DNA from 4 places in the Ensifer sp. Root1252 genome. Region 4 is predicted to be linked to each of the others. Evidence: predicted binding sites of a transcription regulator. Region 4 holds the regulator's gene; each other region holds the start of a gene.
The links. Region 4 encodes LexA, which represses DNA repair genes until DNA is damaged. Its sites were predicted from a motif close to TGTTCNNNNTGTGTTCNG; they were not measured.
Positions count from the first base shown of each region.

Region 1: ASD02_RS05045 (ATP-dependent helicase) is a predicted target of LexA. The motif match lies at 5,482-5,499, and genes of this name have one in related genera.
Region 2: ASD02_RS07495 (ImuA family protein) is a predicted target of LexA. The motif match lies at 1,910-1,927, and genes of this name have one in related genera.
Region 3: ASD02_RS13560 (UvrD-helicase domain-containing protein) is a predicted target of LexA. The motif match lies at 5,427-5,444, and genes of this name have one in related genera.

Region 1 is NZ_LMDT01000002.1:113,120-121,190, forward strand. Features, by position in the region: gene ASD02_RS36695 (bifunctional sugar-binding transcriptional regulator/dihydroxyacetone kinase subunit DhaK) at 1-705, shown strand, start outside; gene dhaL (dihydroxyacetone kinase subunit DhaL) at 763-1,410, shown strand; gene ASD02_RS05025 (murein L,D-transpeptidase family protein) at 1,746-2,717, shown strand; gene ASD02_RS05030 (L,D-transpeptidase) at 2,797-3,591, shown strand; gene ASD02_RS05035 (L,D-transpeptidase) at 3,647-4,381, opposite strand; gene recX (recombination regulator RecX) at 4,701-5,213, opposite strand; gene ASD02_RS05045 (ATP-dependent helicase) at 5,620-7,686, shown strand; gene dinB (DNA polymerase IV) at 7,697-8,071, shown strand, end outside.
Region 2 is NZ_LMDT01000005.1:91,460-99,530, forward strand. Features, by position in the region: gene ASD02_RS07485 (SOS response-associated peptidase) at 1-578, opposite strand, end outside; gene ligD (non-homologous end-joining DNA ligase) at 642-1,706, opposite strand; gene ASD02_RS07495 (ImuA family protein) at 1,988-2,740, shown strand; gene ASD02_RS07500 (DNA polymerase Y family protein) at 2,661-4,172, shown strand; gene ASD02_RS07505 (error-prone DNA polymerase) at 4,169-7,426, shown strand; gene ASD02_RS07510 (Fic family protein) at 7,502-8,071, opposite strand, start outside.
Region 3 is NZ_LMDT01000012.1:216,605-224,675, forward strand. Features, by position in the region: gene ASD02_RS13535 (phosphoribosyltransferase) at 1-298, shown strand, start outside; gene ASD02_RS13540 (cysteine hydrolase) at 429-1,070, shown strand; gene ASD02_RS13545 (GNAT family N-acetyltransferase) at 1,261-1,722, shown strand; gene ASD02_RS13550 (DUF488 domain-containing protein) at 1,774-2,220, shown strand; gene ASD02_RS13555 (hypothetical protein) at 2,255-2,557, opposite strand; gene ASD02_RS13560 (UvrD-helicase domain-containing protein) at 2,922-5,384, opposite strand; gene ASD02_RS13565 (carboxymuconolactone decarboxylase family protein) at 5,520-5,924, opposite strand; gene ASD02_RS13570 (cyclase family protein) at 6,057-6,878, opposite strand; gene ASD02_RS13575 (efflux RND transporter periplasmic adaptor subunit) at 7,193-8,071, shown strand, end outside.
Region 4 is NZ_LMDT01000006.1:8,709-16,779, forward strand. Features, by position in the region: gene ASD02_RS08070 (septal ring lytic transglycosylase RlpA family protein) at 1-249, opposite strand, end outside; tRNA gene ASD02_RS08075 (tRNA-Ser) at 526-615, shown strand; gene ASD02_RS08080 (DUF4242 domain-containing protein) at 1,289-1,579, shown strand; gene ASD02_RS39155 (hypothetical protein) at 1,757-1,900, shown strand; gene ASD02_RS08085 (hypothetical protein) at 2,398-2,685, shown strand; gene ASD02_RS08090 (hypothetical protein) at 2,744-2,983, opposite strand; gene lexA (transcriptional repressor LexA) at 3,164-3,880, shown strand; gene ASD02_RS08100 (hypothetical protein) at 4,100-4,432, opposite strand; gene ASD02_RS39160 (hypothetical protein) at 5,076-5,222, opposite strand; gene ASD02_RS08105 (GFA family protein) at 5,658-6,089, shown strand; tRNA gene ASD02_RS08110 (tRNA-Cys) at 6,391-6,464, opposite strand; gene ASD02_RS08120 (thermonuclease family protein) at 7,135-7,836, opposite strand.

The DNA.
Region 1 (8,071 bases), on a different contig from region 4:
GGCGTGCTTTTCGTCTATGGCAACTACGCCGGTGACGTGATGAACTTCGAGATGGCAGCCGAGATCGCCGAGGAAAAGGGCATCAAGGTCCGTACCGTCCTGACCACGGACGATATCGCCTCCTCGCCGATCGAGGATCGCGAGGGTCGGCGCGGCGTTGCCGGCAATTTCTTCATCTTCAAGATCGCCGGTGCTGCCTGCGATCGGGGACTTTCGCTCGACGCCTGCGAGGCCGTGACCAGGAAGGCCAACCTTCGCACCTATACGGTCGGCGTTGCGCTCGAGCCCTGCTCGATGCCGCAGACCCGACGCCACAATTTCGAGATCGGCCCCGACGACATGGAAATCGGCATGGGCATCCACGGCGAGCCCGGCGTGACCCGCGAGCACATCAAGCCGGCCGACGACATCACCGATGCGATCATGGACAACATCTTCAAGGAGATGAAAGCTTCGGCCGGAGATCGTGTCGCCGTGCTCATCAATTCGTTCGGCGCGACGCCGCAGATGGAACTCTACATCCTTTACCGGCGGGTTGCGCAGCGCCTTGCCGCCAAGAACATAGAGATTGAAGCCAACTGGATCGGCCATTATTGCACGTCTCTCGATATGGTCGGTGCATCGATCTCGATCCTCCATCTCGACCAGGAACTGACCGATCTGCTGCATCACCCTTGCGAAACGGCTTTCCTGCGTATCAATTAGCATTCCGTCAGGGACCCATGGTCAAGCATGGGTACCGGGCGTTCTGGGAGGACAGTGATGTCGGAAAATGCGGCGCGCCGCTTGGTCAGCATGTTTCAGGCGATCTCCGAGGCCGTGGAAGCCGAAAAGGATCATCTGTCGGAGCTTGACGGCGCCATTGGCGATGCCGATCACGGCACGACGATGTCGCTCGGCTTCCTGGCGGTGAAGGCCGGACTGGCCAAGCTCGACCTCGACCATGCCCAGATCTCCGACGTCATGGCGACGGCGGCGGGCGCTTTCCTCAATGCCGTCGGCGCCTCGACCGGACCGCTCTATGCCACGGCCTTTCGCCGCGCCGCACAAGCCGTCGCCGGCAAGACGGAGCTCGATCTCGCCACCTGCGCCGCCATCATCGATGCCATGGGTTCGGGGATGCGCGAGCGCGGCAAGGGACAACGCGGCGACAAGACGATGCTCGACGCCTGGCTGCCGGCAGCCGATGCCGCCGCAGCAGCCCTTGCAGACAACAAGGGAGCTGACGGTTTCTGGCGCGACGTTGTCGCTTCGGCCGAGGCCGGCGCCAACGCGACGCGCTCGATGATCGCTACAAAGGGACGCGCCGCAAGGGTGCGCGAGCGCTCGCTTGGTCATGTCGATCCCGGAGCCGCCTCGTCCGTCGTGATCCTGCGCGCCATGGCATCTTCGCTCAACAGGGCGGCCTAGCGCGCGGCGCCGACCAACAGCCGCAACCGAGGTTCGGGAGTAACGCGAACCTGTGTTCGCGAGTAACGCGCACGTGATGCCGCCGTTTGGACAAAATTTACCATCACATGCCAAGGCTGGTGAGCAGTGGGGATGTCCGGCGTTCAAGTTTTATTGAACTGCCGACAGACGAAAGCCAGCGGCAAGCGCTTGCAGCTAAAGCCGCTAGAGGTTTTATGGTCCGGTCGCCATTTCAAGGAGCCCGCATGCGGCGCATAACGAGACACCTTCTTTCCCTTTCGCCCGCAAACGCCGGCGAATTCCTGGGCAAGACGAAGCCCGCCCGGCGCGCCGCGATGGCCGCGACGATCGCCATCGCCCTTTCCGGCTGCATGTCAGCCTTTGACGAAGTTCGTGCACCGCCGCCGATCCCGGCGAAACTGATCGGCGCCATGGCCAAGAACGGCTCCAAGCCGGAAAGCCCGGTGCTCGTTCGCATCTTCAAGCAGGAAAGCGAACTCGAGATCTGGAAACAGAACAAATCCGGGCAGTATGCGCTCCTCAAAACCTATCCGATGTGCCGTTGGTCTGGAAAGCTTGGGCCGAAGACCAAGGCGGGCGACCGCCAGGCGCCGGAAGGGTTTTACCACGTGTCCGCCCGCATGCTGAATCCGAAGTCGCAATTCTATCTGTCGTTCAATCTCGGCTACCCCAACCGGCTCGAGCAGGCTCTCGGCTACACCGGTGAGGCGCTGATGGTGCATGGTGCCTGTTCGTCATCCGGTTGCTACGCGCTGACGGACCAGGGGGTCGGAGAAATCTATCCCGTCGTCCAGCGCGCGCTCGCGGGCGGTCAGGGGCAATTCCAGGTGCAGGCCTATCCGTTCCGCATGACGGCAACGAATATGGCGCGGAACAGCGGTGACCCGAACTTCAATTTCTGGAAGAACATCAAACAAGGCTACGACATCTTTGAAGCGACGAAGCGCCAGCCGAAGGTTTCGGTCTGTGGCGGTCGTTACGTCTTCAACACCGACTTTGCCAACGGCGAGCCGACCGACCCGCTTGGCGCCTGCCCTGCGACCACGGCAACATCGGACGCCGGGCTGATGGCAAGGCTGCAAACGGAAGACGCCAAGGTCGCGGGCATAGTCGCCAATCAGACGCCCGCTCCGGTGAATTCCTATGTCGATGGCGGCATGCATCCAAGCTTCCGGACGCTGCTTGAGAAAAACGGCGCTGAAAAGCTGGCCGCCAAGATCTCGGGAACTAAATACCCCATTAGCCGACCGGACGCGGCGCTGGCAGATCCCTATGCCGGCCTGTGATCGGTGGCGGCGGGAGATGAGCAGCGCTAGATGCGCCATTCCCCCGGTAGTCACCGAACACAGGTAATTGAGGTTCCCCATGCCGCAACGTGACGTCTGCCGCCGATCCTTCCTCAAGCTTTCCGCCGGCATGGCGGTGCTCGGTTTGGCGGGGTGCGGCTCGACGCGCGAGCGGGTTGCACAGCAATACGCCCCGGCGCCGGAACCGGTGCCCGCCGCCAACACCGTGCTCTCCGAGATGTATGGCGAACGGCCGGGAGAAACCTATCCTCTGCCGGCGATCCCTTACGAAAAGATCGACCCGCGATATTACAGGCAGATGGTGCCCGATCCGACGGGCGAGCGGCCCGGCACTTTGGTTGTCGATGTCGGCAACCATTTCCTCTATCGCGTCTATGAGAACGGCCAGGCGATGCGCTACGGCGTCGGCCTCGGCCGGGCCGGCTTCGCCTGGGCCGGTCGCGGCGTCATCCAGTACAAGCGGCCTTGGCCGCGCTGGAAACCGCCGAACGAAATGGTCGCACGCCAGCCGGAACTGCAGCAGTACAGCATCGAGGCCGGCGGCATGGAGCCGGGGTTGAAGAACCCGCTTGGCGCCCGCGCGATGTATATCTTCCAGAACGGGGAAGATACGCTTTACCGCATCCATGGCTCCCCGGAATGGTGGACCATCGGCCAGTCGGTGTCGTCGGGGTGCGTGCGCATGATCAACCAGGACGTCGTCGATCTCTATGACCGCGTGCCGAACGGCACGCCGGTCGTGGTGACGGACCTTTCGGGCGGCGGAATGGCGGCGCAAACACCGGCCCAGCCGCAGGACAATCTCCTGCCTGGCGAAGGCGGCATCCCCGGCGCACCCCCGCCGATTTATTAGGACCGGCGATGTCGACCGTGGGAGCATTCAACGCTCCCACGGTCGACAGCTGGCCTCAGATGACGAGCAGCGGCGTCTTTCCCCGGACGCGATTATAGAGGTCGATTGCGTCCTGCTGCAGCATCCGCACGCAACCGGCCGAAGCGTTCTTGCCGATCGAGCGCCACTGCGGCGACCCATGGATGCGGTAGAGCGTATCCTGGCCATCCTGGAAGATATACATCGCCCGCGCGCCGAGCGGATTGCTGAGGCCCGGATCCATGCCGCCCGCCTCGATGCCATATTTCTTCAGGTGCGGCTGGCGCGCGACCATGTCGTCCGGCACCGTCCAACGCGGCCACTTGCGCTTCCAGTGCACGACCGCCCTGCCCTTCCAGGCGCGTCCCTGTGCGCCAAGACCGACGCCATAGCGGATCGCCTTGCCGCCGGGCAGCACCCAGTAGAGGAACATCTTCTGCGTATCGACGACGATCGAATAGGCCGGCTCGTTGGTCGCATAGGCGACCTCCTGCCGCAGGAATTCCGGCTTTATCGCATCGAACTGCACCCCCGGAACATCATAGCCCTCGTCCTTGACCGGACCGTAGATCTGGGCGTAATCGAGCTTTGGCGCCGGCTCATCCTTGCGCTCAAGCTCGATCGGGGCCTTCTCTGGCGGGGTGATGACGTGCTTGCTGGTCTTGTCGGCGGCATTTGGCTCGAGACCGGGCTTGGGGACCTGTGTGCAGGCGCTCAAAATAGAGCTTGCGACCACTGCAAGCAGTGATCGGCGGGACAATTGAAAAGACACTTTTTTATTCCGGGTTGGATGTATGCGAGGAGAGAGTTGTGGCTGTTGGTCCCATTCGTGACCGAAATGTGGTCAAAGCCGATCTCTTTGGTGGATGATCCTCGCCAGTCGCTCGCCGCCAACTGAGTGTTGCAAAATTCACCCGGTCGGGCGCGAGCGGGGAGTCATCCTGACGGCAGACGGAAGCGGCATGTCGCGTTCAGCCCAGCAGTTGGTCTAAAGCATATCGCGCAAAAGTGCGCAGCGGTTTTGCGATGACGACATGCACAAAAACAAGAGCTTAAAGCGCGCAAGCGAATCCTGGAAATCGCGACGCGCTTTAGGTGAAAGCGTCCTTCCGCAGCACACTCTCGGCCTGCTCCGAGCTCATCTCGAACACTTTTCTGCCTATCTCGAACCCGAAACCGTTGCGAGCGAATGCGGACAGCTCCTTGGCCTTGCGCTTGTCGTCGAGCTCGCCGCGGCGGAAGGGGCCGAAAGCGCGCTTGCGAGCAAAGACCACGGCAGCAAACAGATCGTCGGTCTCCTCCAGCGCCACGGCGGCGGTTTCCCTGTCGATGCCCTTCGCCGAAAGCTTCTGCGCAATCGCCCGTTTCGACTTCCCGCTGCGCACCGCCGACTGCGTGCTGAGCTGCGCATAATCCGCGTCGTTCAGGGCATTCAGATCATAGGCGAACTTGACCGCGAACTCGGCAACGGCCTTGAGCTGCTGCTGGCTGATATCCTCGAACTTCTGTCGCGCCTTCCGGGTGATGGCGTCGAACAACTGTTTCTCCGTCATCATCTGTCGTTCGAGGCGATAGACCGCCGAATTGCGCGCCCAGGACAGCATGCGCGCGGTCGGCGCGTCGGAGGGCGGCGTGTCAGAAGGCGGATCGTCTGCTTGTAGATCGTTTGATGTCACGGGGTGGGCGGGCTCTTTTGGGATGCGCTTGATGGGCGATATTTCGCCCACAGAGATAGCCGCAAACGTGGCGCTTCGGTAGTCGCCACGGGCGGGATTGATTGCGGTAACGCTAGCCCGGCATTTTGCGACCGGAAACCGATGGGCATTTCAGCCATTGCCAACCGGGCCTTTGCAATGTGATCTGCGGCTGATATGTTCCTAATTCGTTCCCCGTCGTGAATCTCTCATATCGAGCGCGGGGATGCCTCGGCGTCGCCCGCAGGGCCGAGCAATCGGTGCCAGCGTTCAGCGCGAGAGGTAGAATCGGCAGAGACTTACCGGGGACTTCGGCGTGGCGGCGGCCTATCTGGAAAAATTGAATGATCGACAGCGCGATGCCGTCGAATTTGGCGTAACCGCACCCGGCGAAACGATTGCAGGGCCACTCCTGATCATCGCCGGCGCCGGGTCGGGCAAAACGAATACGCTCGCCCATCGTGTTGCCCACCTCATCGTCAATGGCGCCGACCCCCGCCGCATCCTGCTGATGACGTTTTCGCGCCGTGCGGCCTCCGAAATGGCGCGACGGGTCGAGCGCATCTGCGCCCAGGTGCTTGGGGCAAACGCCACTGTTGCCACCGATGCGCTCACCTGGGCCGGAACATTCCACGGCATCGGCGCGCGCCTGCTGCGCATCTATGCCGAGCAAATCGGCTTGAATGTCGATTTCACGATCCATGACCGGGAAGACAGTGCCGACCTGATGAACCTTGTCCGGCATGAGCTCGGCCTCTCGAAGACCGAGAGCCGCTTCCCGACCAAGGGCACCTGCCTGTCGATCTACTCGCGGGCGGTCAACTCCGAGACGCCGCTGAGCGAGGTCTTGCGCGCGCACTATCCCTGGGTTTCCGGTTGGGAGGAGCAGTTGAAGCAGCTGTTTTCCTGTTATGTCGAGGCAAAGCAGACGCAGAACGTGCTCGATTACGACGACCTGCTGCTCTACTGGGCGCAGACCGTCAGCGTGTCGGAACTGGCCGAGGACATCGGCAACCGTTTCGACCATGTGCTGGTCGACGAATATCAGGATACCAACCGGCTTCAATCATCCGTGCTGATGGCGTTGAAGCCAGGCGGCAGGGGCCTGACGGTCGTGGGCGACGATGCCCAGTCGATCTATTCGTTCCGGGCAGCGACAGTGCGCAACATCCTGGATTTTCCGGGCGAGTTCACCCCTCCGGCCGACGTCATCACGCTTGATCGAAACTATCGTTCCACCCAGACGATCCTTGCCGCTGCCAACGGCGTCATCGATCTCGCCCGGGAACGCTTCACCAAGAACCTCTGGACCGAGCGGCAGTCGGCGGAAAGGCCCAAGCTGCTGGCGGTCGCGGATGAAGCCGACCAGGCGCGCTATATCGTCGAGAAGGTTCTGGAGAACCGAGAGATCGGCATGACGCTGAAGCAGCAGGCGGTGCTGTTTCGCTCGTCGAACCACAGCGGGCCGCTCGAGGTGGAGCTGACCCGGCGCAATATCCCCTTCGTGAAATTTGGCGGGCTGAAGTTTCTCGACAGCGCCCATGTCAAGGACATGCTGGCGGTGCTCAGGTTTGCGCAGAACCCGAGGGATCGGGTCGCCGGCTTTCGCCTGCTGCACATGATCCCCGGTGTCGGCCCGCAGACTGCCGGCAAGATCCTTGACGCGATCGCCGCAGATCCGGAACCGCTGGCAGCCCTCGGGGAGATCCCCGCCCCGCCGCGTTCCGGCGACAACTGGCGGGATTTCGTCACCCTGATCGAAGGGCTGCGCAAACAGGCAGGCGGCTGGCCGGGTGAAATTGCCCAGGCACGCGAATGGTACGAGCCGCATCTCGACCGCATCCACGAGGATGCCGACACCAGAAAGGCCGACCTCCTGCAACTGGAGCAGATCGCCGGCGGCTATCCGAGCCGGGAACGCTTCCTGACCGAACTGACGCTCGATCCGCCTGATGCGACCAGCGACCAGGCCGGCGTGCCGCTGCTTGATGAGGACTATCTGATCCTTTCGACGATCCATTCGGCCAAGGGGCAGGAATGGCGCTCGGTCTTCATGCTCAATGTCGTCGACGGCTGCATCCCCTCCGATCTTGGCGTCGGCACCACGCATGAGATCGAAGAGGAGCGCCGGCTGCTCTACGTCGGCATGACACGGGCAAAGGACAGCCTCACACTGATCACCCCGCAACGGTTCTTCACGAGCGGCCAGCATGCGCAGGGCGATCGCCACGTCTACGCCTCGCGCACGCGGTTCATTCCGGCAACGCTCCTGCAGTTCTTCGAGACGGCATCCTGGCCGGTGGTCAGCGCCTCAGCGTCCGAGCGCAGCGCCAGGCAGATCCGCATCGATGTCGGCGCGCGCATGCGGACCATGTGGAAGTAAGGAGCGGCACGTGGCCGAGCCTAGCGACAACGTGATCGGAAGACAGACTACAGCCGATGCGACGGGAACGGAGCGGCAGCGCAAGATCATCCATATCGATATGGACGCCTTCTATGCTTCGGTCGAACAGCGCGACAATCCGGAGCTGCGCGGCAAGCCGGTTGCTGTCGGCGGCGCGGCTGCGCGCGGCGTTGTCGCCGCGGCAAGTTATGAGGCGCGGAAATATGGCGTCCATTCCGCCATGCCCTCGGTGACGGCAAAGCGAAAATGCCCTGACCTCATCTTCGTCAAGCCGCGCTTCGACGTCTATCGGAGCGTGTCGCAGCAGATCCGCGAGATTTTTGCCGAATATACGCCTGTCATCGAACCCCTGTCGCTCGATGAG
Region 2 (8,071 bases), on a different contig from region 4:
ATCGGCTTCACCAGGTCGTTGGGATCCGTAGTCAAGAACCCATAGAGGTCGTCGGTGGTCAGGCCATCCCTGACCTTTCGGACACTCTGCCATTGCGGCACATGCAGACCGGCAAAGAACATCAGCGACTTCTGCTCATCGCGGGCGAACCAGGCATTTGGCACGTTTCCGCCAACCTTCTGGCTGGCCGGATCCGGTTCCGCGAAACTGGTGACCGGGACGAGGCATCGATTTTCGACACCAAACCATCGTTTCCAGTGCGGAAAACTGAGCTTGCGCACATTGGTCGTGCCGCGGTCGGCCTCCATGCGGATGAGCTCTTCGAGATCGAAAGCCTTGCCCTTGGCCGCAAGTTTCTCGGCCTTCGCTTTGGCCGCCTTCTCGAGCGCGAAACGCGGGGAAGGCAGTCCCCAGCGCGCATGGACCAGTTGCTTCTTTCCGTCGGCGGTGTTGCGGACGATCGGTCCCATCTGATCCGGGTTCATCTGGTAGGCTGGCATCAGATTGATCAGGCTTTCCGCGTCCTGGGCCCACTTTGCGACCCAGTCCTTGTCTTCCATGCGATAAAGGTTGCACATAGCAGGCCATCTACTCCGATTGAGCTCGAATGGCGGACAATCTAGCGGACGGCGCTGTTTTCGCTAGTCGAGCCGGAAGACCTCGGCATTGTCCTGGCGTTCTCGCAAGCCCTTGTAGGATGGGTGGCGGAGTTTCCCGTCCGCCGTCCAGGCGCGAAACTCGATCTCAGCAATCAAGGTCGGTTCGACCCAGATGACATCGGCACTTCCGGAATAGGGCAGGGGCGGCTGCTTTCGCTTCCAGCGGAGCGTGTCCAGCATCTTCCGTAACCTGCTCGCCTCGACTTCTTTGAATCCAGTGCCGACGCTTCCGACGTGGACGAGATCATCCCCACGATACGCAGCAAGCACCAACGAGCCGAAGCCGGCTGGGGACGCTGCCGACTTCTCATAACCGACGATGAAGAAGGCCTCGCCCTGAATGCATTTGACTTTTACCCAATCGCCGGTCCGGCCCGAGCGATAAGGCCGGTCGAGGTGCTTGCCGACGATGCCTTCCAGGCCGAGGCGGCAGACATGCTCCAGCAGGACGGCTGGTTCGGCATCGAGTGTTTCCGATAGCCTGACGGCGCCGGCTTGGTCGCTCTTTGGGCCGTTTAACGTGTCCTCGAGAAGGTGTCGGCGGGACCGGTATTCGATTCCGCGCAGATCGTGCCCGTCCAGATAAACAAGATCGAAAGCGTAGAGGACGGCTTCGGAGGCACGGTTGCCAGCTTGTTTGCCGGATGCGCCCAGCGATTGCTGCAGCAGCCCAAAATCCGGACGACCCTCTTCGTCGAGCACAACGGCCTCGCCATCGATGATCATCGTCGCCGGCCCGAGCGCTCGGGCGGCCTGCTCTATCGCTGGAAACCGGTGCGTCCAGTCATGGCCGCCACGCGTGAGGATCCGGATCCCCCGCGGTTCAATGTGAACGGCAAGGCGATAGCCATCCAATTTCAGCTCCCAGCTCCACTCGCTTCCCTTTGGGGGACGGGTCTTCAATTCCGCCAGCGCAGGCTCGACGCGCTCAGGCATGGGATCGAACAGGAGCTGTGGTTGGGCTGGATTTCGCTTGCCTCGCGGCCGGGAACGGATCGGGGCCTCGGTGTCACGAAGGAGGGGTTTTGATCTCGGAGGCTTCGTCATGCCGGGAGTTCAGCAGAAAAATCTTAAAGACACTGTGACGATCCCGACTTGTCCTCGCAATTCACACAAAGGGGTTAGCGCTCGCAGGCGCCCGGAAAAAATTCGTAGGACGCTATTGGGCTGATTCCTATGGGTATTCTGCTCATTTCTAATGATCAGGATAATATTCCCATCCCTCCGGTTGCTTGACTCTTTTATTGGGTCGGAACAGAAAGAGAACATCCGCATTTTGTTCGACATGATGTCGGCCACCTACACGACCTTGAAGGGAGCCGTGAACGATGACTGCTGCCCGTGAAAGGGTGATTTCCGATTTGCGCGAACGCATTGCATTGCTGGAAGGCGTATCAGCAAGGAAAGCCGGCTGTCTCTCCTTTGGGGTGCCGGAAATCGATGCAGTGCTCCCGGGAGGTGGTCTGGCCTATGGCGCCCTGCACGAATTTGCAGGCGGCGGGTCGGGGACGGTGGATGGTGCGGCAGCAGCCCTGTGTGCGGCGGGCATCGCGGCCCGCACCAAAGGCCCGATCGTCTGGTGCCTGACGCGCCCCGATCTGTTTTTTCCGGCGCTCGCCCAGGTCGGCCTCCATCCCGACCGGGTGATCTTTGTCGAATCCGATAGGGAGGAAGACGTTCTGGCAAATATGGAGGAAGGGCTTTCCTTTGGTGGGCTCGGCGCAGTCGTCGGCGAACTTGTTCGCCTGCCGATGGTCAGCTCGCGCCGGCTGCAGCTGGCGGCTGAGCGAACGGGCACGATGGCGCTTGCCGTGCGACGTTGGCGGCGACAGACGGAGGCGAATGATTTCGGGCAGCCGACAGCGTCGATCACCCGATGGCGGGTGAGCGTGATGCCGTCGGAGGAATTGCCGGTGCCGGGTGTGGGGAGGGCCCAATGGTTGCTGGAATTGATGCGCGTGAAAGCGGGTGAATGTGCTGAGTTTCTCGTGAGGGCGTGCGATGACAAGGGTCGTCTCGATCTATCTTCCGGATCTGCCGACGGATCGCATTCGTCGGGCCGATCCGTCTATTCCGCCTGAACAGGCGATCGCCGTGATCGCGAGGAGCGGCTCGAAACGCTGGGTGTCGGCCGCCGACGCGGCCGCCAGGAAAGCCGGCGTGCATGTCGGAATGCCGGCGGCCAAAGCACAGGCGCTGTTCCGCGGCCTGATGCTGGTCGAGGCGGATCCTGCAAAGGATGCCGCAGCACTCGAACGCATTACCCTCTGGGCGCTGACGCTCTATTCGCCGATCGTCGCGGTCGATGGGATCGATGGGATCGTCATGGATACCGAGGGTGCCGATCACCTCCAGGGCGGCGAGCTCGCCATGGTGACCAAGATCGCCAATCAGTTCCTGGCAAAAAAACTCACCCCCCGAGTAGCGGTCGCCGACACCTGGGGTGCGGCACACGCCTGCGCCCGCGCCATCAGCCGCGAGACGGTCATCGCGCCGACCGGCGAGACCGCGCGTGCCGTCGAAAAGCTGCCGATATCGTTGCTGCGCCTTCCCGGGAAAGTCGTCAGCGATCTGCGCACGCTCGGCTTCCAGGCGATCGGCGAATTGGCCAACACGCCGCGCGCGCCGCTGACGCTCCGTTTCGGTCCGGAGATTGGCCGGCGGCTGGACCAGATGTTCGGCCGCATCTGCGAACCGATCGATCCGATCCGCACCGCCGAGCTCGTCGAGGTGAGCCGCGCCTTCGCCGAACCGATCGGTGCTGCCGAAACCATCGACAAATATGTCGGCCGGCTGGTCGTGCAACTGATCGACGAGCTGCAAAGGCTTGGCCTTGGTGTTCGGCGCGCCGATCTGATCGTCGAAAAGGTCGACGGTTCGCGGCAGGCAATCCGCGCCGGCACGGTGAAGCCAGTGCGCGATGTCGCCTGGCTGACGAAACTGTTTCGCGATCGGACGGAGAAGATCGAGCCCGGTTTCGGGATCGAGAAGCTGACACTCGTCGCCGTCATGGCCGAGCCGCTGGAGGAGCGTCAGAAATCCTCATCGCTGGTCGAGGACGAGGTCACGGACGTGACGCCGCTGATCGATATCTACGGCAACCGTGGCCAGCGTGTTTATCGGGTGGCACCCGTTGCCTCCGACGTGCCCGAGCGCTCCGTCCATCGCATCAGCGCCGCGGCCAATCCGGTCGAGGTCACCTGGGTCAGCCATTGGCGCCGGCCGGTCCGGCTGCTGGCCCGTCCCGAGCTGATCGAGGCCATTGCCTTGCTGCCGGACCGTCCACCGGTCTCGATTACCTGGCGTGGCACGCGCCGGAAGGTCAAGCGCGCCGACGGTCCGGAACGGATCTTCGGCGAGTGGTGGCAGCGAGACGCCGAGATGGAGGCGGTGCGGGATTATTTCGTCATCGAAGACGAGGCTGGCGAGCGTCTCTGGGTGTTTCGCTCCGGTGATGGCATCGATCCTGAAACCGGAAGCCACCGCTGGTTCATGCACGGGATCTTCGCATGAGTTATGCCGAGCTGCAGGTCACGACCCATTTTTCCTTCCTGCGCGGTGCGAGTTCGGCGCAGGAACTGTTCGAAACCGCCAAGGCTCTCGGTATCGAAGCCGTCGGCGTTGTCGATCGCAATTCGCTTGCCGGAATTGTACGGGCGCTTGAAGCATCGCGCGCCACCGGTTTACGCCTCGTTGTCGGTTGCCGGCTCGATCTGCAAGACGGCATGTCGTTGCTGGTCTATCCAACCGACCGGACTGCCTATTCCCGGCTGACCCGCCTCATCACGCTCGGTAAGTCGCGCGGCGGCAAGAACAACTGCATCCTCCACTGGGACGATGTCATTGCCTACAACGACGGCATGATCTGCGTTCTTGTGCCGGATCTGCCGGATGACGCCTGCGCGATCCAGCTGCGCAAGATGGCCGAACTGTTTGGTGATCGGGCCTATGTATCGCTTTGTCTGCGGCGCCGGCAGAACGACCAGCTGCGGCTGCATGAGATTTCCAATCTTGCGGCGCGATTCAAGGTGCGAACGGTCGTCACCAATGATGTCCTCTTCCATGAGCCAAGCCGTCGGCAGTTGCAGGATATTGTCACCTGCATTCGCACCCGCACGACGATTGACGAGGCGGGCTTCGAGCGCGAGCGCCATGCTGATCGTTATCTGAAGCCGCCGGAAGAAATGGAGCGGTTGTTTCCACGGTACCGGCAAGCCCTCGCGCGAACCATGGAGATCGTCCGTCGGTGCACTTTCTCGCTCGAGGAGCTCACCTACCAATATCCAGAGGAAGCGATCGTGCCGGGCAAGGATGCCCAGGCCTCGCTGGAGCACTATGTCTGGCAATGCGTGCCCGATCGCTATCCCGAAGGTCTGCCGCCCGATGTGTTGAAGGTCGTGCGACACGAGCTCGATCTCATCCGCACCATGAAATACGCCCCGTATTTTCTGACCGTCTTCTCGATCGTGCGCTATGCCCGGTCTCAGGGCATTCTTTGCCAAGGCAGGGGTTCCGCCGCCAACAGTGCCGTCTGCTACATTCTCGGCATTACCAGCATCGACCCCTCGACCAACGATCTTTTGTTCGAACGCTTCGTCAGCCAGGAGCGCGACGAGCCGCCGGATATCGATGTGGATTTCGAGCACGAGCGGCGCGAAGAGGTGATCCAGTGGATCTATCGCACCTATTCTAGAGAAAAGGCAGCGCTCTGCGCCACCGCGACCCGCTACAGGGCGCGCGGCGCGATCCGCGATGTCGGCAAGGCGCTCGGCCTGCCGGAAGACGTGATCAAGGCGCTGTCGTCGGGCATGTGGTCCTGGTCGGAGGAGGTCTGCGATCGCAATGTCCGCGAGCTCAATCTCAATCCAGACGACCGGCGTCTTGTGCTGACTTTGAAGCTCGCCCAGCAATTGATGGGCGCGCCACGGCATCTCGGCCAGCATCCGGGCGGGTTCGTCCTAACACATGATCGGCTCGACGATCTCGTGCCGATCGAACCGGCCACGATGAAGGACCGTCAGATCATCGAATGGGACAAGGACGACGTCGAAGCCCTCAAATTCATGAAGGTGGACATCCTGGCCCTTGGAATGCTGACCTGCATGGCCAAGGCCTTCGATCTGATCCGCGAGCACAAGGATCGGGATCTCGACCTGTCGAAGATCGAGCAGGAGGATCCTGCGACCTATGCGATGATCCGCAAGGCCGATACGCTCGGCACGTTCCAGATCGAAAGCCGCGCCCAGATGGCGATGCTGCCGCGGCTGAAACCCCGGACCTTCTACGACCTCGTGGTGCAAGTTGCCATTGTCCGGCCCGGTCCGATCCAGGGCGACATGGTGCATCCCTATCTGCGCCGGCGCGAAGGCAAGGAGGCAGTCGAATATCCGACGCCCGAGCTTGAGGCGGTGCTCGGCAAGACGCTCGGCGTGCCGCTGTTTCAAGAGTCGGCGATGAGGGTGGCGATGGTCTGCGCCGGCTTTACCGGCGGCGAGGCCGATCAGCTGCGCAAGTCGATGGCGACCTTCAAGTTCACCGGCGGCGTTTCGCGGTTCAAGGACAAGCTCGTGTCCGGCATGGTGAGGAACGGCTACACGCCCGAATTCGCCGAAAAGACGTTCTCCCAGCTCGAAGGCTTTGGTTCCTATGGTTTCCCGGAGAGCCATGCTGCTTCGTTCGCGCTGATCGCCTATGCGTCGAGCTTTATCAAACGCCATTATCCGGAAGCGTTCTGTGCCGCCCTGATCAATTCGCAGCCGATGGGTTTTTACGCGCCGGCGCAGATCGTCGGCGACGCCAGAGCCCACGGCGTCGAGGTGCGGCCGGTCTGCATCAATCGGTCCCGGTGGGACTGTACCTTGGAGCGGATCGGCAATTCTGGCCGCCACGCCGTTCGGCTGGGTTTCCGGCAGGTGAAAGGGCTGGCGGTCGTTGATGCCGCGCGCATTGTCGCGGCACGCATGGACAATGCCTTTGTCTCGGTTGACGACATGTGGCGCCGATCCGGCGTGCCAGCGGAGGCGCTCGTCCAGCTTGCCAAGGCCGATGCATTTCTGCCCTCGCTGAAGCTTGAGCGCCGCGATGCGCTCTGGGCGATCAAGGCGCTGCGCGATCAACCCCTTCCGCTGTTTGCGGCGGCTGCCGAACGGGAGATGGCTGTAATCGCCGAGCAGCAGGAGCCGGAGGTCGCGCTTCGGCAGATGACGGACGGCCAGAACGTCATCGAGGACTACAGCCATACAGGGCTGACATTGCGGCAGCATCCGATCGCCTTCTTGCGCAGGGATTTGTCAGTGCGCAACATTATCACCTGTGCCGAGGCGATGAATTCGAGGGACGGGCGATGGGTCTATACCGCCGGTCTTGTTCTGGTGCGGCAAAAGCCCGGATCGGCCAAAGGCGTCATGTTCATCACCATCGAGGACGAGACCGGGCCGGCCAATCTTGTTGTCTGGCCGACACTCTTTGAAAAACGCCGGCGGGTCGTTCTCGGCTCTTCGATGATGGCGATCAACGGTCGGATCCAGCGGGAAGGGGAGGTCGTCCATCTTGTCGCCCAGCAGCTGTTCGACTTGTCAGGCGACCTTGTGGGCCTTGCAGATCGCGATGAAGAGTTCAAACTTCCGGCCGGCCGCGGCGATGAATTCGCCAGAGGCGGCGCGCCCGATCCGCGGGATAAGCCGAAGCCGGTTGTAGCCGCGCGCGACATGTTCGTGCCTGACCTTCATATCGATACGTTGAAGGTGAAGAGCAGGAATTTTCACTGAAATTCAGTCTGAGAGCTGGTCGTTGGTCCTAATCGGTTCAAGGCGAACCATACAGGTGGGCCTGACACCCCTTCATTAGGAAAGACCGTACCAGGCGCCGCGGCCGGCACCGTGCAGGACGAGGTGCTCTTGATCCACGAGTGCCTTGAGATGATCCTTGATAGTGTGACGGCTGGCATCGGTGATCCGTGCAGCCTCCGCGACCGTGATCCGCCCGTGCTCGCGCGCCAACTCGAGCAATATAACGGATAATTCCGGCATGTCGGCGAGGATAATACGCTCGCGCTCCATTTTCTTCTCAAGCCGGGTCTTCTGCCGATGCAGGGCTCTCAAAAAGAACTCGATCCAGGGATTCCAGTCGGGCTCCGCGCTGCGGATCGTTCCCTGCGTGCGCCGAAGCGAGATGTAATAGCTCTCCTTGCTTTGCTCTATGATGCTTTCGAGCGAGCTGTAGGGGACGTAAGCGTAGCCGGCCCGCAGGAGCAGCAAGGTGGTCAGAATACGCGATAATCGGCCATTGCCATCCTGGAATGGATGGATTTCGAGGAAAACAACAACGAAGATCGCGACGACCAAAAGTGGATGGAGCCGCTTTTCTCGCCCTTGCTCATCCAACCAGGAGATCAGTTCTTCCATTTGACGCGG
Region 3 (8,071 bases), on a different contig from region 4:
GCCGAGGGATCGCAATGTGGTGCTCGTCGACGACGGCATTGCCACCGGCGGCACGATCCGCGCGGCGATCCAGGCGCTGCGCCGGACCGGTGTGCGTAGCCTGCTGTTGGCGGTTCCCGTTGCGCCGGCGAGCGCGCTCGCAAGCCTGCGGCCGTCGGTCGACGGCATCGTCTGTCTCTCCACCCCCGCCTTCTTCCGCGCCGTCGGCCTGCATTACCGCGACTTCGAGCAGACCTCGGATGCCGAGGTCATGACCTTGATCAGCAGGGCGAGGGCAGGCGGGTGCGATGACGCTTGAGACGGAGGTTGTTACCGCCAACATCTGCCTCCGGCCGTATTGAAACCTTGGAACCGCCGCGCCACATTCCCGGTGCTTGATTGAAGCGTGAGGACGGCCGCCGGAGGAGGTGGGCCGGAAGAGGGGAATGATGGCAGTTTCACTGGACATTGGGAAAACGCTTGCCGATTTTTGCCGACCGGACCGGATGGCGCTGGTGGTTTATGACATGCAGGCGGGGATCACCAATCAGGTCAAGAATGGCCCGGCGATCCTGGCTGAGGTGCTGAAGGTTCTGGAGGCCGCGCGCGCCGGCGGCTATCCCATCATCTTTCTGCGGCATCTGTCGATGCCGAAGCCGCTGATGGGCGCGTTCCAGATGCGCCAGGCGATGGCCTGGCAGCGCACGGACGATCCCGATGCCGTCAAGCCCTGGTTCCTGCGCGGCACGCCGGGCTTCGAGCTGGTGGCGGAACTGGCGCCGCGCGACGATGAGGCCATACTCGACAAGATCACGTTCTCGGCCTTCGAGGGCACGCCCCTTGCCATCATCCTGCGCGATCTCGGACTGACCTCGTTTGCCATCTGCGGCATTGCAACCGAAATCGGTATCGATCCGACGGTGCGCCATGGCGCCGATCTTGGGCTGGTGCCGATCGTCATCCGCGATGCCTGCGGCGCCGGCCACCACGAGGCCGGCGAGCGCTCGATGGACAACATCGCCTTCATGGGCGACGCGATCCTGACCGGCGTGGACGAGATCATCGGGGCGATGGCCAAGGGCCGAATGTAGCGGCAGTCTTTGTCGCTGGTCCGCTCCAGCTCGGGCTGTTTCAGTGGGTGCACGGTCCTCGCAATCGCGAAGACCGTGGCGCCTTCGCCCCTTGAGGGCTGAGCACGCCTTGCGCAGGCAGGCTATGAATGGAAAGACATCACGCCATCATCCCCATAGTTCATTCGCATCGATCCAGCAGGATAGAGATATGACCGACGCAGTTCGCATCCGCCCGATTGTCCGCAGCGATTACCAGCAATGGCTGCCGCTCTGGGATGGTTACAACGCCTTTTATGGAAGGTCGGGTGCAACGGCGCTCGATCCTGATATCACCGCAATGACCTGGTCGCGATTCTTCGATGCTTACGAGCCGATGCACGCGCTGGTGGCCGAAAACGAGGGACGGCTGGTCGGGCTCACCCACTACCTCTTTCACCGCAGCACGACGTCCATCGGGCCGAACTGCTATCTCCAGGATCTCTTCACCAGCGAAGCTGCGCGCGGCAAGGGCGTTGGCGCGGCATTGATCGAAGGCGTCTACGAGGCCGCCCGCACGGCCGGCTCGCCGCGGGTTTACTGGCAGACACATGAGACCAATGCCACAGCGATGGCACTTTACGACAAGGTGGCGGAGCGTTCAGGCTTTCTCGTCTACCGCAAGATGATCTAGGCTTTAGCTTGGCTGAAGGCTGTGTGACAGCGGGCAACTGGGGTGGACGCGATGGACAACGTGCAGGTTTCTACGATCGGCTTCACAAAATCATCGGCGGAAGATTTTTTCGATCGCCTGCAGAAGGCCGGCGTCAAGACGATCGTCGATGTCCGGCTGCACAATACCTCGCAGCTTGCCGGCTTCGCCAAGGCCAATGACCTTGCGTTCTTCCTGAAGAAGATCGGCGGTATCGACTATGTGCACCAGCCGCTTTTTGCGCCCACCGAGGCGATCATGAAGGTCTACAAGACCGACAAGGGCGACTGGAAGACCTTTTCGCGGGACTTTCTCGACCTGATGGCGGAGCGCAAGGTCGAGCAGCACGTGAAGCCGGAGGCGCTGCAGGGCGCCTGCCTGCTCTGCGCCGAGGACAAACCGCACCGCTGCCACCGCACCCTCGTCTGCGAATATCTCAACGATCGTTGGGGAGGCCGCCTTCGCGTCGAGCATCTGTAGGACCTGACAGTCGCCAGCAGCTGTGCCGTCTCCTTCAACCGTCACGCTCTTGATGAACGCTCCCGTACTCGCAAGCTGTTTGAACAACATCAGCCTTGTGGCCATGGTCGCGATGGTAGGCAAGGAGTAGTGAATGTAGCTCGGCAAAAGTAATGGCAAGGCCGTGCGAGACCACTAGGAGCCCTTTGGGTGTTCCAAACATGCCGCTTCGCCGAATCTTCGCGCCAATTTTCTTATGTAGGCGGCCGATCGTGTTCGGATCGAGTGTCAACACAATCATTTTTTGTTTGTGATACTCGATCGGATTGAGGCCGACGATCGCGGGCCAGGGGATCATGCTCGGAGCCAGTCGAGCATCGCTAAACCCCTGAGGGGACAACATGATAACGCTGCGTCGCATCGGAACGTAGAGGACGAGTACACCCAGGAATGCAGCGGGCCAAGCTATCGAGCCGAGATAGCGGGCGAACAACAAGCGACCAGAACCTGCTTCTACACCCAGTTCAGTACAGTTGTTAGGGAAGCCGCCGACAGTGCTGCGGCGGCGGCGAGGATTCCTATCAATTGGGGCCAGGATTTTTTGACTTCGACGGTGCGGGAGGTGTCAATCATATTGGCCGTTCCGCCTGGGCGATTTAGAATCCGATGCCGGCAATCCAAATCGTCCGTTGTCCCAACTGGTTGCCACCTGATGTGCCAGCCTAGCAGACTCGTTGCGCTGACGCTTTCTCGACAAATCCATCCAGCACGCGCTTCTGCCCGGCCTTGTCGAAGTCGATCGTCAGCTTGTTGCCTTCGATCGCTGAAATGTTGCCGTTGCCGAACTTCATGTGGAAGACGCGGTCGCCGACGGTGAAGCGCGAGGGCTCGGTGCTGGTGGATTTCGCCACCAGTTCGCCATCGATGGTGCGGCTGCGCGGGCCGCTTTCGCCGTAGCCGATGCGCTCGACGGCGTGGCCGGAGCGCGAGCCCCAGTTGTCGCGCGTCGCATCCGAGCGGTTCTGCTGGGCGCGCTTCCAGCCGGGGGTGGAGTAGTTGTTCTGGAAGGGATCGGCCTTGTCGAAGCGCGACTGGCCATAGCCGCCGCGGCCGTACCCGCCATAGGACTGCTCGGTCTCGGCCACCTCCACATGGGTATTCGGCAACTCGTCGAGGAAGCGCGAGGGCAGGGTGGACTGCCACAGCCCGTGGATGCGGCGGTTGGAGACGAACCAGATGTGGCAGCGGTGCTTTGCCCGGGTGATGCCGACATAGGCAAGACGGCGTTCTTCCTCGAGGCCGGAGCGGCCGCCCTCGTCAAGCGCGCGCTGGTGCGGAAACAGGCCGTCCTCCCAGCCGGGCAGGAACACGGTGTCGAACTCCAGCCCCTTGGCCGAATGCAGCGTCATGATCGAGACGGCATCGAGGTTTTCGTTCTGCTCGGCGTCCATCACCAGCGCGACGTGTTCGAGGAAGCCGCGCAGGCTCTCGAAGGCTTCCATCGAGCGGATCAGTTCCTTGAGGTTTTCGAGCCGGCCCGGCGCTTCGGCCGATTTGTCGTTCTGCCACATAGCCGTGTAGCCGCTCTCGTCGAGGATCTGCTCGGCAAGTTCGGTGTGCGGCGTGGTTTCGAGCAGGCTCTGCCAGCGGCGGAAATCGGCGACGACATCGAACAGCCCCTTGCGGGCCTTGGCCTTCAGTTCGTCGGTCTCGATGATGTCAGTCGCAGCCGCAAGCATCGGCACGTCGCGGGCGCGGGCATAGTCGTGCAGGGTGCGAATGGTGGTGTCGCCAAGGCCGCGCTTCGGCGTGTTGACGATGCGCTCGAAGGCAAGGTCGTCGGCCGGCTGGCAGACGAGCCGGAAATAGGCCATGGCGTCGCGGATCTCGAGCCGCTCGTAAAAGCGCGGGCCGCCGATGACGCGGTAGTTCAGGCCGAGCGTGACGAAGCGGTCTTCGAATTCGCGCATCTGGAACGAGGCGCGCACCAGGATCGCCATGTCGTTGAGCTTGTGGCTCTTGCGCTGCAGTTGTTCGATTTCCTCGCCGACGGCGCGGGCTTCCTCTTCGGAGTCCCAGGCGGCGTGCACCTGCACCTTCTCGTCATCCGGGTCGGTGCGTTCGGTAAACAGCGTCTTGCCGAGGCGCCCCTCGTTGTGGGCGATCAGATGCGCGGCGGCGCCGAGAATATGCTCGGTCGAGCGGTAGTTGCGCTCGAGCTTGATGACCTTGGCGCCGGGGAAATCCTTTTCGAAGCGCAGGATGTTGTCCACTTCCGCGCCGCGCCAGCCATAGATCGACTGGTCGTCGTCGCCGACGCAGCAAACGTTCTGCGGCACGCCCTTGGCGCGCTGCGCCAGAAGCCGCAGCCACATGTACTGCGCGGTGTTGGTGTCCTGATACTCGTCGACGAGGATGTAGCGGAACTTGTCGTGGTATTCCTTCAGCACATCCGGATTGCTGCGGAACATGCGGATCGGGTGCAGCAGCAGATCGCCGAAGTCGCAGGCGTTCAGCGTGCGCAGCCGGTTCTGGTAGGCGGCGTAGAGCTCGCGGCCCTTGCCGTTGGCAAAGGCGCGGGCATCGCCCTCGGGGATCTGCGCCGGGTCGAGGCCCTTGTTCTTCCAGCCGTCGATCATGCCGGCGAACTGCTTGGCCGGCCAGCGCTTGTCGTCGAGGCCCTCGGCCTGGATGATCTGCTTGATCAATCTGACGACGTCGTCGGTGTCGAGAATGGTGAAGTCGGAGCGCAGGCCCACCAGCTCGGCGTGGCGGCGCAACAGCTTGACGCCGATCGAGTGGAAGGTGCCGAGCCAGGGCATGCCCTCGACCGCATGGCCGACGAGCACGCCGACGCGCTCCTTCATCTCGCGCGCCGCCTTGTTGGTGAAGGTCACCGCAAGGATCTGCGAGGGGAAGGCGCGGCCGGTGGAAAGAATATGGGCGATGCGGGTGGTGAGAACCCGGGTCTTGCCGGTGCCGGCGCCGGCGAGAACCAGCACCGGGCCATCCAGAGATTCGACCGCTTCGGCCTGTTCCGGATTGAGGCCGGAGAGATAATCCGGGCGCTGCTGGCGGTCGCGGGCAGCCATGGCGCGCGCGGCGATGCCGCCCGTTGCTGGCGGCTGCTTGCGCGGGGCCGGCTCTTCGTCGAAGAAGGGAATGTCGTCGAAACCACTCATCATGCGGCTCAATGTAGTGATTCGGAGGCGAAAGGCCAGAAAGGATGTTCTTCTTTTATTCCGTTTTCTGCGCCACCCGCACCAAGCCTGTGGAAAGACAGGCGATTTCGAAGCCGCTTATTCTCGCGCTCACCGCCGTCAGGCCGTCCTGTCGAAGGCAGCGTCCACCGGCACCTGCAAGGCGGTCGCCAGCTGGTTGGTTCTGGCGGCAAGTGAGATCACGCGCAAGAGATCGGCATGTTCGGCGTCGCTCATGCCCTTGGCTCTCGCGGCAGCCGTATGCGAATGGGCGCAGTAGCCGCAGCCATTGCTGACGGAAACGGCGATGTAGAGCATTTCCTTGACCAGCGGATCGAGCGCGGAGGGCGTTGCCATCACCGCCTTGACGTCGCGCCAGGTCTGCTCCAGCAGGTCGGCATCGAAGGCGAGCCACAGCCACATATTGTTGATGAAATCCGATTTGCGGGTGGCGCGAATGTCGTCGAACACGGCTTTTACGCGCGCGTCGGATTCCGGATCGGCAGGCGGGGCGATGGTGCTCATGACGTCTCCTGGTCATAGGGTCAATCGGGGGGCGTCCGGCGGCGGACGCCGCCGGATCGGCAGGTTGGTATCCCTCTTTGCTTGTACGCATTTCCTCACGGAAAACCGCTTCGCATTTTTCCTGGGTATGCTCTAGACGAGCGCAAACACGCGCGCCGGACCGCCGGTGCCGCCGCGGTGTTTGGGCGCGCCAAGCACGAGGGTCGCGCCCTTGACGGGCACCTTGTCGAGGTTGGCGGCCGCCTCCAGTCCCCAGCGGCCTTCCGGCAGCCAGGCATAGTGGGTGGCGAAATCAGGCGAGGGGCCATGGTCGAGCGAAAGCGTGTCGACGGCGATGCCGGCCGCCTTGGTCTCGTCGAGCAGGTATTTCGCCGCCTCGGCGTGGAAACCGGGGAAGTGCATCTTGCCGTTTGCATCGGCATTGCGGAACTTGTCAGTGCCAAGGTGCGCTCCCCAACCGGAAAGCATGGCGACGCAGGCGTTTTCCGGAATGTCGCCATTGGCGGCGACCCAGGCCTTGATGTCGTCGGGTGTTATTTGCGCATCGGCATCGGCGGACGCCTTCTCGCGGATGTCGACGACGCAGAGTGGCACGACGAGCTTTTCAACCGGCAGCTCGGCGACCGACAGACCATCGGCGGAGAAATGCAGCGGCGCGTCGACATGGGTGCCGGTGTGTTCGTTCACCCGGAGCTCGAACAGGTTGAACTTGTCCTTGGCGTAGCTGAACTTTTGCTCGCGGAAGAACTGCTGCTGGCCGAAGAAGGTCGGGAACTCCTCGTAGAGTTCGTGGGTGAGGTCGGTGACGCCGGTGTGTCCCTGGGCGAGCGCCGGCGGGGCGATACCGGCGCTCGCGGCGGCGATGCCCGCTGTGCCGACGGCTGCTGCCTTGAAGAAGCTGCGGCGGGACAACATTTTCTGCTTTACGGATTCCATGACGCACGCATCGCACATGTCTTTGCTTCCCTCTCAAGAACCGGTCGAAACCTGATGGCAATGGCTGCCAGCGGTTGCAGGATACCTCAGAGGAAATCGCTGTAAACGGTCTTTGTCCCGTGCGTTTTGATGGAATGACACGGCGATCGCGATTGCCGGCGCACGATGGCGCTGATGTCATCATGCCGCCAACAAATACGCTTTTATTACAATTGCGTAATGATGGCATTCCGCCGTTGCCCACAAAGGTGCGAACAACGATACTCTGGGCAAATCGGAATTCCGCCGGCGCGTGCCGCGCAGGAGCGCGTTTTGCATATTTGGAGACATGAATGCGGGTTTGGAAACAGCTGGCGGTGAGCGCCGTTGTGCTTTTGGTGGGTGCCGGCGTCTGGGTGCGGTTCGTGCCCGGAGCAGGCGAAACGCTGGCCGCGATCGGTGTCTCGCATCCGCTGATCGATGCCATCTCCAAGCAGAGCGGTGCCGCTGGGGGCGAGGGCGGCCAAGGCAGCGGCGGACGCAGGCAGGGCGGCAACGACGCCATCCTCGTCATGGTTCGCCCTTCGGCAACGTCTGTCGTCAATGACCGGCTGAACGCGATCGGCAACGGCGAGGCGATCCACTCCGTCACCGTGACGCCGACGGCCACCGGCAACCTCACCGAAATTCTCGTGCGCTCCGGCGAAAAGGTGGCGCAGGGGCAGGTGATCGCCAAGCTCGATAGCGACGACCAGAAGATTGCTGCCGACCAGGCGCGGCTGACGCGCGACAGTGCCCGCGAAAAACTGGAGCGCTATCGCAACCTCAGCACAGCGCGCGCGGTGACCGCCGTCGACGTGCGCGACGCCGAAATCGCCATGCAGGCCGCGGAGCTTGCGCTCAAGACCGCCGAGCTCGACCTCAAGCGCCGCGATATCGTTGCGCCGTCGCAGGGCGTTGTCGGCATCATCACCGTCAATGTCGGCGACTACGTCACCACGACGACGCCGATCGCCGTGGTCGACGACCGCTCGGAAATCCTCGTCGACTTCTGGGTGCCGGAGCGTTTTGCGAGCAAGATCGTCGTCGGCCAGCCGGTGACAGCGCACGCCATTGCCCAGCCGGGCAGCCAACTCGACGGCGTCATTCACGCCATCGACAACCGCCTGGACCAGGCAAGCCGGACGCTGCGCGTGCGGGCGCGGCTGGAAAATCCTGACGACACGTTGCGG
Region 4 (8,071 bases):
CTTGCCCTTGACCTGATAGGCTTTGCCGACCTGAAAGCGGCCGCCGCCCTTCGGAATATTCTTGCCGGTAGCGACACGGGGGCTCGCCTTCACGCCATAAACGGACTCAGCAAAGTATTCTTTGCTTCTCGACTTGCTCTTCTTGATACTGGACGTCGATCCGCAAGCCGCAAGCGTTGCGCAAAGCACAGGGACCGCCGCAAGGCGCAGTCCCTTGATCAGATATGCCGCATTTTTACTGGATGTCATCTGTCCCACAACATCATTCGAATAAGCCGTACTCGAAACCTTCCACTCGTGCCCCCAGCGGAAATCTCGGCGTCCCGAAACGGAACAGTCGATTAATCATGACAGCAACAAGGCAAAATTGCGAACCGACGAATGGCTGACGGCTCGAAATCTCCAGTTATGGTTTACGAATGGTTACCCGGACAAAATGGGCAGCGGATGCGCCAAGAAAATCTTTCCGCCCACGCATGTTAAATCTTGCAAAGCAGCAAGGCTTCGCGCAATAACGCCCTGCCCGGAGGAGTGGCCGAGCGGTTTAAGGCACCGGTCTTGAAAACCGGCGTGCGTGAAAGCGCACCGTGGGTTCGAATCCCACCTCCTCCGCCATGGCTGTCTCATTTTTCGCCACCCATTATTGCGCTCGGTCGCCAAGTGAATGCTTTGGCGGCGAACACATACAAGTTTTGCGAGTATTCCCCGATCATAGCCGCAGCATTGACGGCGCTTGCAAGGCGGTGGCTCGACCCGCTTGCCATCCCAGATAATTTGAGGGAAAGTCTGATTCCGGCCCATCGAGCCCTGGGCGATCTCCCAGAACTAGAGAAAACCATGCCTCTTAAATATTTGACGACAGCCGCTTTTCTCGCGCTTCTTGCGCTTGCCGGATGCGCAAGCACCGGCGGCAGCAACACGACCTATGCGCAGTGGCAAGGTCCAACACCTGTACCCGATCCGTCTGCGGCGAGTCCCGGCGGTTTCCGGCTCAGCTACTAACTTGCGCTAGTATACGCGTGTCGGACGGAGCGCATCGCGCGCTCCCATCCCCGGCCGCGCGATTTCAGTCGCATAGAGCTATTGGCCGCGAGATATTGTGATCGCGGGGCGATACAGGCGCCCATCGTTTGATCGGACGCCAGTCCCGGTGGAGCCCCTTCCGCTGCTTGATCCTATACTTCCAGGGAAATCGTCGTGAATCGCCGCATCACCGGTGGAAAGTATTGACTTCAATTATATTAGATATTCTTGATATTCAGTCCTCCAACAACCGAGGAACTGAACGATGCCCACCTACATCATTGAACGCGACGTCCCAGGGGCCGACAAGCTCAACCAGGACGACCTTTGCGCATTATCGGCAAAATCCAATGCTGTCGTCGCCGATCTTGGCGTACCATATACATGGATCACCAGTTATGTCGCCGGCGACAAGATTTACTGCGTCCACGAGGCATCAAGCGCCGACGTCATTCGCGAACATTCGGAACGCGCCGGATTTCCGGCGAACAAGATAACCGAAGTTGCTGCCGTCATAGGGCCTGCGACAGCATCCCAGGGGCGCAACGGTAAGTGACCGAAGCGACGTTATCATCGCAGTGCCCGGACACCGGGCACGAATGCGCGACGCAACGCCGGCAAAACAGTGATCCACCGGCACCGTCATTGACTTACGGCGGTATCAATGCAGGCTGGTTTGCCGGCATTCGGCGCCCATGCAGGGTTCCCCGGCACACCTTCCAAGGAGACGATCATGGCAAAAGGTCAAGTGCGAAGTAACCGCGAGGTTAGAAAGCCAAAGAAGGACAAGACTGTCAAAGCCGCCGTTGTGACGGAAGGCTCACAGGTGAAGCTGGCCGGCAGCAGTTTCTCCCTGGGCAAGAAAGACAAGAAGTAAGACGGTCGGCTTTAACCTCTCGAACTAACGACACGAGAGAGATATCCGTCAGTGGCCAGTCGAACTGGGGTGCGCAACGTCTCCGCGACATCCCGGCGCGACTGGTCGAGCACCCGCGGTCAGATGCCGGTTTCGTAGCGCGTTTGAACGTCGTATGTATTTGGCTGGAGATGCGAAGATCGCTACAGGCGGATGCCGCTGGCCACTCGCACTCCATTACGGCGTCCAACATCATCGGAAGCATTTGCGGCGGGTATTGTTGATCAGCTGCCAGCGCCACGCTTTGAGGCGGGCGCCGGAAAATCGAAAACGCCAACGCACCTCACGCCAATCTTTGTGCCTTCATTGCCACAGCTTGAGCACCAGTGCTCGCCTTTCGCAAAGAACTGTTGAACACGGCACAGTGCCCGGCATGCTTGCTGGACTTCGGAACGAAAGCACGGTTCACATCGTTAACCAAACCATCGCCGCCACCTCTGATCTAGTGGACGTTCACCGTGCTTGCAGCCTTGCTTATCGCCTCGATTATCGCATCGCCTAACATCGCCCTCAGCGCTGCCACGGTCGACGACCTGCAAGCCGACTTCGAAACGGCCGTGCCCTGCCAGCAGATAGACGGCCGGAACGTTTGGAAGGGAACGATCGCCTACTACATCCAGTCCTTCGTCTATCAAGGCGACACGCCGGTCGCGACCGAAGCGGCCGACGCTGTGCTGCCGGAGGACAACTCCGCGGAAACCGTCAAGGAATTCGAGGACGCCTGCTCCGCGACGCAGCCGGCCTGATTCAGGCCTCCTCTAGCAGATCGCCCATCGATATTTCTGCTGATCCCTTGATGGCAGGCTATTTCCACTGCGTCCCATCGGCCGCGGCGCAACCGTGCGGCGGGTGTCCGTTGCCAAATGTCAGCTTCAGCCGGTCACAACCCCATTGATTGAGCGGCCCGGGCATCGCCGCATTCAACGCGATACCAACTTCGTCAAACGGGCTCTGCTTGTTATCCACGTATTGATACCAGCGAAACCCAAGGATCGCGGTCGCGGCGACAACGATGGTCAGCAAGATTTGAATCAGCTTCGTCATTAAACCCTCATTCCATAAACGGAAGGAGGCATATCAGCCTCGCGCGGCGCGTGCAGCGACGAGTTGGTCAATCTGCGCTTGATTGAACCAACATTCACAGAATTTTAGGCACTTGCGGAACACATATGGAACAGATAGTGTCTGTTCTTGATTTGTTTCACGCCTCTGGAGCGACTTGCCATGCTGACCCGCAAGCAACAGGAATTGCTTCTTTTCATCCATGAACGAATGAAGGAGTCCGGTGTACCGCCGTCCTTCGACGAGATGAAGGATGCACTCGACCTGGCATCCAAGTCGGGCATTCACCGGCTGATCACAGCGCTCGAGGAACGCGGCTTCATACGCCGGCTTCCCAACCGCGCCCGAGCGCTCGAAGTCATCAAACTGCCGGAAGCCTATGCTGCGAGCGCGCAGCCCCGTCGCGGGTTTTCGCCGAGCGTCATCGAGGGTAGCCTTGGCAAACCGCCCGCCCCTGCCCCCGCGGCGAAAACGCTGCCGGTTGCCGACAACAGCTCCGTGTCGGTTCCAGTGATGGGCCGCATTGCCGCCGGCGTGCCGATCTCGGCGATACAGAACAACACCCACGACATTACCGTGCCGCTCGATATGATCGGCAGCGGCGAGCACTACGCCCTTGAAGTGAAGGGTGATTCGATGATCGAGGCCGGCATTTTCGATGGCGATACGGTGATCATCCGCAATGCCACCACGGCCAATCCCGGCGATATCATCGTGGCACTAGTCGATGACGAGGAAGCAACGTTGAAACGCTTCCGGCGCAAGGGCGCTTCAATTGCTCTAGAGGCCGCCAACCCGGCCTATGAGACGCGCATCTTCGGGCCTGACCGGGTCAAGATTCAGGGCAAGCTCGTCGGCTTGATCCGCCGCTACCACTAAGCCCGTCTCACGCCAGCGCAATTCGAGGAAAAGTGCGGAGCGGCTTTCCGCCAGGAAATGCGTAAAAACAAATAGATAGAGCGCCTAGTGACTCCGTTTAAACCGGAAACGCTCTAGCCGCCTTCATGCCGGCCAGCCGCTCTCTTACTTCAACGTCTCGCCACATAGGGTAGCGAGACGGAGATTTTCGGATCGAGTGTTTTTCACGCTCGACGGATTTTACTCGTGAATCGAGTACTCGCCCAACTCGCAGAGATCCTGCTTGTCTTCAGTCGTGTCGAGACCGGAACCTTCTTCGAATTCAAAGCGCATGTCGTATTTGCAGACATCACGTCCGTCGGCGATGGTAATTTCCATGCTTTCGCCCGGATTAAGCACCTGCCGCCCGAAGACGTCGTCTTCCCACTGATCAACACCGACCGGCGATGTGTAGAAGTTCGTCAAAACGGCATTCGTCTTGTTCTTAAGCTGAAAGACGAGATCCTCAGCGCTTGCGGTGGCCGTCGTTACGGCAAGAATGGCAAGAGCAGTCAGGGCGATCTTATATTTCATTTTATGTCTTTTCCTCCATTGTTGGCTTTGTTTGACACTACCTATACGGGTCGCGCTGTTGGGATATTCATTCCCAGTTCTGTCTAGAGACAATATTTTCAGCACTGACAATAGTGACCGAATCACCATTTCGGGGCGCGTCCTCGCAAGGCCATGTCGTTGGCGACTGCGGACGTTCGCAAACTGGCGGGCAAGCGCAGCCCGGTCGAATTGCGCTTTGAAAACAGTGGTTGGCTGCGAGGCGGGCAGCCTCGCTGCGCGTGTTGGACGCGCCGCATTGGCCCATGTTCCTTGCCCCCCGAAAACCGTACCTGCGTGCCGGCAGCATGTCCTTTGCGCAGGCACGCACAGCGTTTCACTTTCGACAATCGGGCTGCTATTGACGGAGAACCGCTTTAGCCAATCGCGCAGGCGCTGGGTGACTTGTTGCTTTCATCGTGCGAGGGGCTGAATCACGCGCTCGCCCGCCCTATCTACGTCACACTTTCGTTGACGCTCGCAACGAGCACGCGGCCGCTTACGCCACCGATGGCCGGTATTTCGACCGCCTTCGGATCTGCGTTCGCCTTGAACCTCGCGTGGGGCGTCGACCGCCAGCGGCATTCGCCGCTGCCAAACCTGTTGAGCGTGTGGCCGATGGCGCTCAATTCTCCTGAACGGAAACCCCGTCCTGGCCAATCTTGATCTCTACGCCGGTCGGTTTTGTTTCCTCGCGGTAGACATAGGCGCCGAGACCAATGACGGCGACGGCGAGCATGGCAATGATCAGATAGAGCCCATTACGGTTCATTCAGCAATTCCTCGCTTGGGTACGGTATGGGTAACTAGGTTCGTACCCAAGAAAGGCAACGGTGCGACGCGGACTGTTCGCTCCTCGCGCGGATGATGCAGGACGGATGCGAACGGCCGTAGGCTTTTTCTCCGCACGATCCGTTGGCCGAGCGCTCTTGCGACGCATCGGCTCGGGCCGCGGAACGTCCCCGACGTGGAGCACGAAAGCGTGCTGGCGCACGTATCGGGCACTTGGTCTGAATATGTGCCCGATGCGCGACGAGACGCCTCGTACCCCGCGCCTGAGCCCAATCGGCTGATGGCCCTACAACGAACGGCCTCAACGGGAGTGCGGTCCTCTGGATTGAGACTGCCCCCGAATGCGCTTGAGCACAAGCAACCCACCTCATAAGAAAGCTCATCAAATGCGCTTCAAAATCAGATGGATGATTGGATGAATCTCGATGTTCAGAACCTTGACGGAGCCTGCCACTGCGGAACGGTTCGCTTCAATGTGAAACTGAAGAGCGGCCTCCGCACCGCCCGCCGTTGCACTTGCTCCTATTGCCAGTTGAAGGGCGCGGTTGCCGTCTCTGCCGCCAAGGACGGGGTCACGGTTCTCTCCGGCGGCGAGGCACTCACCAAATATCAGTTCAACACGAAGGCTGCAGAGCATTACTTCTGCTCGAAGTGCGGCATCTACACATTCCACAAGCCGCGCGCGAACCCGGATTTCTACGGCGTCAACGCCGCGTGCCTTGAAGGCATAAGCCCATTCGATTTCGAGGAGCTACCGGTGAACGACGGCATCAACCACCCGATGGACACGAAGGGATCGACCGGCCCAAGGCTCGCAGGAACGCTCAAGTTTATCCCGGCGGAGTGACGACAGGCGCGGCTGGCAGGACGCCGGCCGCAGCCGTTCAAACTGCTGCACCCTGAATGAGGGGGGCGTTCGTTGCGCCGCCAAGACGTCGAAGATCTACTCGCGGAACGCGAACGGGCGCGCTTGACGAGGCAGAGTGTTGCCAGAAGCAATGGGGATGGAATCGGCAATCTGCTGCTTGGATCGAACGTCGAAGAGGGAGATAACGGGAACCAATTGCCACACCAAGAGGAATGTGTGGCAGCAGATGAAATCCTGCAGTCCAAATAGCGAAACTAATTCAACTACTTAGGAGTGGCTTTGGAGGCCTCGCCCGGAATTGAACCGGGGTACAAGGATTTGCAGTCCTCTGCGTCACCACTCCGCCACGAGGCCTCATCGACTGAGATTATCAAGTCGTGGCGAGCGTTTAGAATGAATATAGAAAGAGCGCAAGAGGGGATTTCTGAAAAACGTCCTCAGGCATTTCTGAAATTCCATCTTTCTCCAACTCTTCCACAGGCTTACCGATCCGGCCCCATAACGGATCGCCGCGAACCCCTTCGACGACAGGCGGCGGGCGCTATACGGCAGCGTCCGACACGAGGCAATTGGATGGATTTACCATTTCGACAGACGGCCCGAATCTTCCGTCCAACCCTTCTTCCGACGTCGCGGGGCGCTGCTACCTTGTACACCGTTTCACGGTAAAGCTACCTTGCACCAAGATTCTTCAGGGAATTGGACGTTGAATCCAGAGTTGATCATCTACCCAAGCTCATACTGACGGTAGTTTTCTGTGGAATGTGCATTGCGGTCGCAATCTGGCGTCTATTCCAGCTCGCGGTGACCGGCCGATTGGACATGTCGCCAATTTTCCCGAACCTTAAGGCAGATTTCCGAGCCAATCCCATCAAGCTGCTTCTAGCAAGCTCTCTTGTTGTGTTCTTTCTGGCACTATCGGCTCTGGGGTTGATAATCGGTATTGATATCGCGCTCGGTGGATAACTTAGACGGCTACACGCTTCCGGCCCTCATCATTCTCTCTGATGACGCCGAGCACCGTCTAACACCAGGGCTTGGGCTGTCCCTTCCAGGGCCGAACCAAGCCCTCCGATACGAGCACGGCGCCGAGAGAGCGGCCGTCGCGCATCACCACGCGCAGCTTTTCGCTGTTCTTGTCGTCGCTCCTGCCGATGGCCTCGATCAGCCTGAACTCGCCGGCGTTCAGCAACTCGCGCAATCGCTGCTTGGCGTAGAAGCCGCGGGCACGTTCGCTATCGCAACTCGCCTGCTTGATTCGCGGTGCATCGACGTCGGCGACACGGATCTCCTCGCCCTGGTAGCGGAATGTTCCGCCGTCGACGACGCAATTGTCGTTGCGGGTACCGCAGAAATAGAACTGATTCGCCTGGGGCTCGACGGCCGTGGGCTGCGCGATCGGGCGCTCGACGGGTGTCGGTGCGGCCAACCCGACATTGACTGCGGGTATCGGTCCGTCGACAGGCTTCGTCTTGTGCGTAGCCGAGGGCATGGCGACACGGGCCTGCGCCTTCGGCCGATCGTCCGACCTGGATGTGGATGTCGACTTGGGCGCCGATGCGAACACATCCGAAACGCCCGGCAGATCCCGCAACTGTCCACGGTGGTCGTACGCAACAACGCCGCCGACTGTCAGCACCGCGGCGAGATACCAGGGCAGCATTCCGCCCTTTTTCTTTGTCCGGCTGCCGCGGCGACGCCCGCGGCTTGTCGTGGTCTTAGCCATTCCGCCCCATCCTTAATCCGGGCGGCATTATGCTGCCGATCCGTTGCCGAATGGTTTTCAACGACAGCCCGAATGCGGGAGTTTGCGCACAAGTCGGTCGGGAGGACGCGGCGGTCCATGACTTTTATTCGATTGGAGCCGCCGCCACATCGTCGCCGACGAAGGAGCCGAATAGGCTCGGCTTCCGTGTAGCGTGAGCTTGTGGCGCCCTGTCGAAGCGAGGATCGCCCTCGCG